2 regions of the Mesorhizobium sp. B1-1-5 genome follow, and region 2 is predicted to be linked to the other one. Evidence: riboswitches for the same ligand, from Rfam matches in the RefSeq annotation. Region 2 holds a riboswitch; the other holds the start of a gene.
The links. A riboswitch is a leader RNA that binds a small molecule or an ion and turns the genes downstream of it on or off. The one in region 2 is predicted to bind cobalamin.
Positions count from the first base shown of each region.

Region 1: another riboswitch for cobalamin. It lies ahead of FJ980_RS08670 (DUF1636 family protein); the one in region 2 lies ahead of bluB (5,6-dimethylbenzimidazole synthase).

Region 1 covers NZ_VFWS01000016.1:40,276-44,480, reverse strand. Annotated here, with positions in the region: gene FJ980_RS08680 (helix-turn-helix domain-containing GNAT family N-acetyltransferase) at 69-1,004, shown strand; gene FJ980_RS08675 (AraC family transcriptional regulator) at 1,247-2,080, opposite strand; cobalamin riboswitch at 2,314-2,519, shown strand; gene FJ980_RS08670 (DUF1636 family protein) at 2,611-2,997, shown strand; gene FJ980_RS08665 (ABC transporter ATP-binding protein) at 2,994-3,782, shown strand; gene FJ980_RS08660 (ABC transporter substrate-binding protein) at 3,815-4,205, shown strand, end outside.
Region 2 covers NZ_VFWS01000005.1:2,219-6,423, forward strand. Annotated here, with positions in the region: gene FJ980_RS03240 (hypothetical protein) at 8-991, shown strand; gene bluB (5,6-dimethylbenzimidazole synthase) at 992-1,723, opposite strand; cobalamin riboswitch at 1,766-1,944, opposite strand; gene FJ980_RS03250 (histone deacetylase family protein) at 2,061-2,987, shown strand; gene FJ980_RS03255 (exodeoxyribonuclease VII small subunit) at 2,991-3,242, shown strand; gene FJ980_RS03260 (DUF2277 domain-containing protein) at 3,436-3,702, shown strand; gene FJ980_RS03265 (pirin family protein) at 3,712-4,205, shown strand, end outside.

The DNA.
Region 1 (4,205 bases), on a different contig from region 2:
ATCAATTGCCGTATTTATTGACTCAGTCAACTAAATGGTTGATCCTGTCCATGACAGGAGGATTTCCCATGACCGTCCACAATCACCCCGGCAAGGACCGTATCGATGCGGTGCGCGCCTTCAACCGCTTCTACACCCGCCAGCTCGGCCTGCTCGAAGAGGGCCTGCTGAAAAGTCCGTTCTCGCTGACCGAGGCGCGGGTGCTTTACGAGCTCGCCCATCGCGATGGGCTGGTCGCAAGCGACCTGGTGCACGACCTCGGCCTCGACCCCGGCTATGTCAGCCGGCTCTTGAAGAAATTCGAGGAGCGCGGCCTGGTCGGACGCGAAGCCAGTGAGACCGACGCGCGCCGCGCCTCGATCGCGCTGACGCCAGCCGGCAGGGAAGCCTTCGCGCCTCTCAACCAGGATTCGCATGACCAGGTGCGCGCGCTGCTCGATCGCCTGGCGCCGGCCCACCAGGAGCGGCTGGTCAAGGCTATGCGCACCGTCCAAGACTTGCTCGGCGACAGACCTGAAGCCAAGGTTCCCTATATCCTGCGGCCGCTGCAGGTCGGCGACATCGGCTGGATCACGCACCGCCAGGGCATGCTCTATGCGCAGGAATACGGTTGGGACGAGACCTACGAGGCTCTGGTCGCAGAGATCCTCGGTGAATTCGTCAAGAACTTCGTCCCGCAATGGGAGCGCAACTGGATCGCCGAGCGCGAAGGCGAGGTGGTCGGCTCGGTCTTCGTCATGCGCAAATCGCCCAAGGTCGCGAAGCTCAGGCTGCTCTACGTCGAACCGTCGGCGCGCGGCCTTGGCATCGGCAGGCGGTTGGTCGACGAATGCATTACCTTCGCGCGCGCCAAGGGCTACAAGACGCTGACGCTCTGGACCAATGACATCCTTGGTTCGGCCCGCCGCATCTACCAGGCTGCCGGCTTCAAGCTGGTCGAGGAAGAACGCCATCATTCCTTCGGCAAGGATCTTGTCGGGCAAACGTGGAATCTCGAGCTTTAGCGCTTTTCCTTCTCCCCTTATGGGGTGAGAAGAGGTCCGCGTAGCGGACGAAGAAAGCCAATTGCTTGGCTTTTCGAACTTCGAACGCCCTGAGCCAGCGAAGGGCCGGGTGGTGTCGCCGAAGGCGACGGATGAGGGGTGCTCCAGGGAAAACCGGCGTCTCACTCCGCTGGAACACCCCTCTTCCGTCTCGGCGCTGCGCGCCGATCCACCTTCTCCCACAAGGGGAGAAGCGAAAGCGCTCATCCTTTGACCGGCACCCAGATCTCCAGCCCGCCATTGCCGGTGCGGGCATCGAACTCGGGCCCGTAGCGCTCGAACTCGGGCGCGTCGGCGATCTCGTGTCCGGAGACCGGCAGCCACTTGTTCCAGATCGTGTTGACGGTCCGGCGGATGGTCGAGATGTGCTCGCGATGCGAGAACACCGCATATTTCTGCGCCGGCACCCGCACGCGTTGGAAATCCTTCGGCAGGTCGGAGAAGTCCAAAACCTCGACGCCGACGACATAGTCGAAATTGCCGGCATCGTCGCCATTCGTGCACACGCCGTAGAAGACGCCGGGCACCTCGCCCGGAATGTTGCCGATATAGGGGGCGAAGCGCTGCCACTGCATCGGAATGCCGGCGCTGGTCTCGCAGCTGTAGCGCTCGCCGAGCCCGGCGACGAGGAAGGGGCGGCTGGTCTCGAAGCGCGGCGGCTCGAGCGCGGTGAGAAGCGAACTGTCCATCAGCATGGGCTCCACAAGATCGAGGTTTTCGGTCGAGCCTTGCGCGCGCACCAACTCCGGCGTGGTGCCGAACTCATCGCGAAAGGCCCGCGTGAACGCCTCATGCGAGCCGTAGCCGGCATCGAGCGCGACCGAGAGAATGTCGCGCGCGCCGCCGGCCAGCTTGCGCGCCGCTTCGCTCAAGCGGCGTGCCCGCATATAGCCCATGACCGACCGTCCCGTGGCCGCGCCGAAGGCGCGCGTCACATGGAAGCGCGACACGCCGCTGCTTGCCGCTATCTCGTCAAGGTCGATGGCGTCGGGCAGGTGGCTTTCGACGAACCACAGCGCTTTCTCGGTCGGGTTCATGGCTCCTCGCATTTGGCTCGGCGACACTAGCCTCCGCGCCGCCGGCCAGTTTGATCGAAATTGCGCTTTGAGCGAAGTCGAGCGGGTTGACAAGCCAAGGCAATGTATTCTAGCTGGTAATGTTATTACATATCAGAAGGAAATAAACGACTTGTGGCAACGACCCGACGATCCCGCCATGTCTTTCGCACGAGGGGCGGACGAAGGCCCGTTGCGACTCGCACGCGGACAACCTACGATAGCTGCGTCATGGTCCCCGAGCCGCAAGGCGAGGGGTGAAAAGGGAACACGGTGAGGCTCATCCGAGTCGAGGCCGTGGCTGCCCCCGCAACTGTGAGCGGCGAGCTCCATCCGAAACGCCACTGGCCGGCAAGGCTGGGAAGGCGGATGGCGTAACGACCCGCGAGCCAGGAGACCTGCCATCGACACGAGTTGACCGGACGGGGTGTGCCGGGAGGAGACGCGGACACCGGTCTTGTCGGCCGGTTCGTCCGGCATCCTTCCGCCGCCATTTTTGGAAAGTGACGGAAATGCTGGACGTCTTTAGCCATCGCATCATCGTCTGTTCGCTGTGCCGCGATACCGTGACCGGGCGTAGGTCCGGCGGGGATTTGTGCGCCGACCTTCGCTCAAGGCTTGCCGAGACTTTGGCGTCGTCATTTGCTGTCGAAACCGTCGACTGCATGGCCGGCTGCTCGCGCCCGCTGACTGTCGCCTTCAACGCGCAAGGCAAGGCCAGCTATCTCTTCGGTTCCATCGACAGCGGCACCGACGCCGGCGCGCTGGTCGAATTTGCCAGGCTCTATGCCTCGCTGCCCGACGGCTGGTGCAATTCCGGCCAGCGCCCGGCAAGGCTCGCCGGCAAGATACTGGCGCGCATCCCCGCCGCGGGCAAGGCCAGGGAGCAGGTCCGGTGAGCGCGCTCCTGCTCGAAGCCCGCGATTTGCGCGCCACGGCAAATGGCCGGATGTTGGTCGAGGATGTCAGCCTGTCGCTGGCAGCGGGCGAGCGGCTCGCCATCATCGGCCCCAATGGCGCCGGCAAGACGACTCTGCTGCGCATGTTATGCGGGGCGTTGTCGCCGAGCCGCGGCGAGGTTCGCCTTGCCGGACGCCGGCTGGACAGGATCACCGCCGCCGAACGGGCGCTCAGCATCGCCGTCGTCGGTCAGACGGACCAGCCGGATCAACGCCTCGCGCTCATCGACTATGTCGAGCTTGGCCGTGTCCCGCACGCCGGTCTGAGGCGCCGGCACGACGATCGCGACATCGTCGTCGAGGCGCTGCGCCGGACTGGGCTGTTGCCGTTGCTCGCGCGCACCGTCGGCTCGCTCTCCGGCGGCGAGCGCCAGCGCGCGCAGCTCGCCCGCGCCATCGCGCAGGAGCCGAAAATCCTGTTTCTCGACGAGCCGACCAACCATCTTGACCCGCGCGCCCGCGGCGAGCTGCTCGAGCTGGTAGCCGAATTCAACATGGCCGTGGTCGCCGTGCTGCACGATCTTGCGCTTGTGGCGCCCTTCGCCACCAGCGTCGCGGTGATGAGCAACGCCCGGCTGCACGCCCTGGCTCCGCCGCGCGAGGCGCTGGCGCAGCCGCTTGTCCGCGAGGTGTTCGGCATCGACGTGCTGCGCCTCCGGCACCCGACCGAGGACCGCGAGCTCACCGTCTTCGAGCTTCCCATGCGCGCTTCCTCGCCGTCCTGAACCTGCACAACCCCAACAAGGAGCATCATCTCGTGAAACGCCTTGCCTTGTCGCTGGCCCTGTCGCTCGTCGCCTCGGCCGCCTTCGCTTTCCCGGTCACCGTCGACAGCTGCGGCAAACCGCTCACCTTCGATGCACCGCCGAAACGCGCCGTCATCCAGGATCTCAATATGGCCGAGATGGCTTTCGCGCTGAAGCTGCAGCCGTCGATCGTCGGGCTCACCGGCATCACCGGCTGGTATAAGGTCGGCCCTGAGTTCAAGGCCGAGCAGGGCGCCATCCCGGAGCTGGCGCCAAAATATCCGACGCTCGAAAACCTCGTCGCCGTGCAGCCGGATTTCTTCTTCGCCGGCTGGTATTATGGCATGAAGCCGGGCGGCGAGGTGACGCCCGACACGCTTGCCCCGCATGGCATCAAGACGC
Region 2 (4,205 bases):
TCGGGGCATGTGGGACTTCAGCATCGCCAGATCTGTGTCGATCATGATGCGGACATGGCCGTTCATCGTCTTTCGCATGATCGTCTATTTCGGCATCACGGTCGCCTACATCATGGCGACCGGCACGGGCGCCAGCGTCGGCTACGGCGTCGGTCACATCTCGACCGATCCCGACGGGCCGGTGTCCTTCGCGCTTTGGGGCGGCGTGGTCGGCTTCGGCGTCGTCTCGATCGCCGTCTACTGGATCCGCGAATACATCCTCTATGTGTTGAAAGCGGGCCATATCGCCGTCATGGTGCATCTGATCGACGGCCATGACATTCCCGACGGCCAGGGCCAGATCGCCTACGCCAAGGAAGTGGTCACCCAGCGTTTTGCCGAGGCGAATATCCTTTTCGTCGTCGACCAGCTGGTCAAGGGCGCCATCCGAGCCATCACCGGCCTGATCGGCGGCATCGCCGCCTTCCTGCCCATTCCGGGCCTGAGCGGCATCGTCAGCTTCATCAACACGGTGATCCGCCTGTCGCTGACCTATGTCGACGAGATCATCCTCGGCTACAACATCCGCATCAATTCGAGCTCGCCTTTCGAGACGGCGCGGCAAGGCGTCGTGCTCTACGCGCAAAACGGCAAGCACATGGTCAAGAACGCCGTCTGGCTGGCGGCGATCATGTGGGGCGTGTCCTTCGTCATCTTCCTGTTGATGCTGGCGCCCGCAGCCGCCATTCTGTGGGTCATGCCGGGCCAGCTTGCCGGCTGGGCTTTCGTGCTCGCCATCGTCTTTGCCTGGGCCTTCAAGGCATCCTTCATCGAGCCTTTTGCCATCGCCTCGCTGATGCAGGTCTATTTCGAAGCCATCGAAGGCCAGGTGCCCAATCCCGAATGGGATCGGCGGCTCGCCGAGACCTCGTCCAAATTCAGGGAACTGCGCGACAAGGCGCTGGGCTCTCTCGGCGGTGGCTCGCGCTGGGATACGCCAAGGGCCGCCTGATCATGGCTTTGATGCGCTGCCGAGCTTTGCGATCGCCGATTTGAGCGGCGTCTCGCCGGCGCCGCGAAACGTCTCGCTCATGATCAGTTCGGGCAGCGGCAGGCGCTTGCCCCAGCCATGCGCCTCGAGGTCCGGCTTCGGCGCGAAGGCCGAGACGCGGCCGACGCAGAGATAGGCGATCGGCGTGACATGCTCGGGGATCGCGAGAAGCCGCTTCAGCGCTTCGGTCTCGATGATGCTCACCCAGCCGACGCCGACGCCCTCGGCCCGCGCCGCCAGCCAGAAATTCTGCACTGCGCAGACGGTGCTGTAGAGGTCCATCTCCGGATTGTGCCAGCGCCCGAGCGGCGAGTCCTTCGAGCGCTGCCGGTCGCAGGTGATGCACAGATTGAGCGCGCTTTCGCAGATGCCTTCGAGCTTCAGCTTGCGGTAGAGCGCCTGCCGTTCCGCCTCGATCGCCGGCAATTCCTGCTCGCGCGCCGCGAGGAACAGGTCGCGCACTTGTCTGCGTCGCTCGGCATCGCGGATGACGATGAAATTCCACGGCTGCATATAGCCGACCGACGGGGCGTGATGGGCGGCGGTGATGAGCCGGGCCAGCACGCTGTCGTCGAGATCGTCGGGGACAAAATGGCTGCGCACGTCGCGCCTGGTGAACATCGCCCGGTAGACCGCGTCGCGCGCCAATTGGTCAAAGTCGTCGCCGCTCGCGGCGATCGCTGCTGCCGTCATCGCTTTTCCCCTTGCGACAAGCAGTCCCCCGCCTGACCAAGCGGAAAACCATGTCTGCCGGGCCGGTCTTCTGGCTCGGGATCGTCCCGCATCCGGCGCCTTCCCGTCTTCGACAGTGGCGTTTGCCGGCGCGGTCCCCCTTACAGTGTTGGGCACGCCACGGAGTTCAACCGTGTTCCCGATTCTCCCGCGTCGCGGGCACCAGGCAGCGACGCGACCTTACAGCGAAGTTCGGGCCGCGCCAATGGCGTTAGCGACACGGCAAGACGCGATTTTCCCCAGCCATTCGGCCTGCCAAACATGGTCATTCGGCCGCCAGGTCCCTAGATTAGGCGCCATGGCCACCCGTCTCTACACGCATCCGATCTTCCTGGAACACCTCACCCCGCCCGGTCACCCCGAGCGGCCCGACCGCCTGCGCGCCATCGAGCGCGTGCTGGACGACGAGGCTTTTGCGGCGCTCGACCGCGTCAAGGCGCCGGAAGGCGACGAGAAAACGATCCTCTATGCGCACCCCGAGGATTTCGTCGAGCGCGTGCGCGCGGCGATCCCTGACAGCGGGATCGTGTCGATCGACGCCGATACCAGCGCCAGCCCGAAAAGCTGGCAGGCCGTGATCACCGCGATCGGCGGTGCCAATGCGGCGGTGGACGACGTCTTCGAGGGTCGTGCGGCAAACGTCTTCGTCGCCGCGCGTCCGCCTGGACATCATGCCGAGAAGACCACGGCGATGGGTTTTTGTCTGTTCAACACGGCGGCGATCGCCGCCCGCTACGCCCAGAACAAGCATCAGGCCGAGCGCGTCGCCATCGTCGACTGGGACGTCCATCACGGCAACGGCACGCAGGACATTTTCTGGGACGACCCGTCGGTGCTCTATTGCTCGACGCACCAGATGCCGCTTTACCCAGGCACCGGCGCGAAGGGCGAGACCGGCGCCGGCAACATCGTCAACGCGCCGCTTTCGCCGCAGACCGGCAGCGACCTGTTCCGCGACGCATTCCTGTCGCGCGTGCTGCCGTCCATCGATGCGTTCGCGCCGGACCTGATCATCATTTCCGCCGGCTTCGACGCGCACCACCGCGATCCGCTGGCCGAGATCAACCTGACCGAGGACGATTTCGATTGGGCGACAGGCCAGTTGATGGAGCGCGCCGGGCGCCATAGCGCCAACAGGCTCGTCAGCCTGTTGGAAGGCGGCTACGATCTGCAGGGACTGGCATTTTCAGTCGCCGCCCATGTCGGGCGGCTGATGAAGGGATAGGGTATGGCATTGGAAGGCAATGAGGACGTCAAGGCGATGAGCTTCGAACAGGCGCTCGACGCGCTGGAGAAGATCGTCGATGATCTGGAGCGCGGCGACGTTCCGCTCGACCAGTCGATCAAGATCTATGAACGCGGCGAAGCGCTGAAGGCGCATTGCGACCGGCTGCTGAAAGCGGCCGAGGACAAGGTCGAAAAGATCAGGCTTTCGCGCGACGGCAAGCCGGTGGGAACTGAACCGCTGGACGCCGACTGAGGTGTTGATATTCAGGTGAGGCCGGCCTGCAAATGGCAACTTCCTGCGCTTCCGGTGCTCACGTACTTCAAGTACGCTCCGCTCCGGTTCTCGGAAACCACCATTTTCGGCTCGGCCTGACCTGAATCTCAACACCTCAGTGGATGATCTCAGACCGGGTAAGGGCAGAGAAAGCAGGTAAGGAGTTCAAGCCATGTGCCGCAACATCAAGACCTTGGCCAATTTCGAGCCGCCGGCGACCAATGACGAAGTGCATGACGCCGCACTTCAGTTCGTGCGCAAGCTTAGCGGCTCGACCAAGCCGTCCAAGCGCAACGAGCATGCCTTCTACCATGCCGTCGAGGCGATCGCGGCTGTCGCGCGCGAATTGATCGATTCGCTCGAAACCAACCAGGAACCGCGCAACCGCGAGGAAGAAGCTGCCAAGGCGAAGGCCAGGTCGGCGCTGCGTTTCGCCTGAGGATCCGACATGAGTTTCTTTCCGGGAAACGACCCTGAACCCGGCGATGCCTTCGCCTGCGACCAGATCGAGCTGATGGTCGTTCCGAACGCCAAGGACATCGGCGGCTTCGAGGTGCGCCGCGCCTTGCCGACGGCGAAGCGCCGGCTGGTCGGGCCGTTCATCTTCTTCGACCGCATGGGCCCTGCGATCCTGCGCGCCGGCCATGCGCTCGACGTGCGCCCGCATCCGCATATCGGCCTGTCCACCGTCACTTACCTGTTCGACGGCAGGATCAGGCATCGGGATTCGCTCGGCACCGAAATGGTGATCGCGCCGGGCGACGTGAATCTGATGACAGCCGGGCGCGGCATCGTTCATTCCGAGCGCACGCCGCAGGAATTGCGCGGCGCGCCGATGTCGGTCTCGGGCTTGCAGACCTGGCTGGCGCTGCCCGACGGCAAGGAGGAGATTGCTCCGGTGTTCGCGAACACGTCGGTGGCCTGCTTGCCGCAGATCGATGC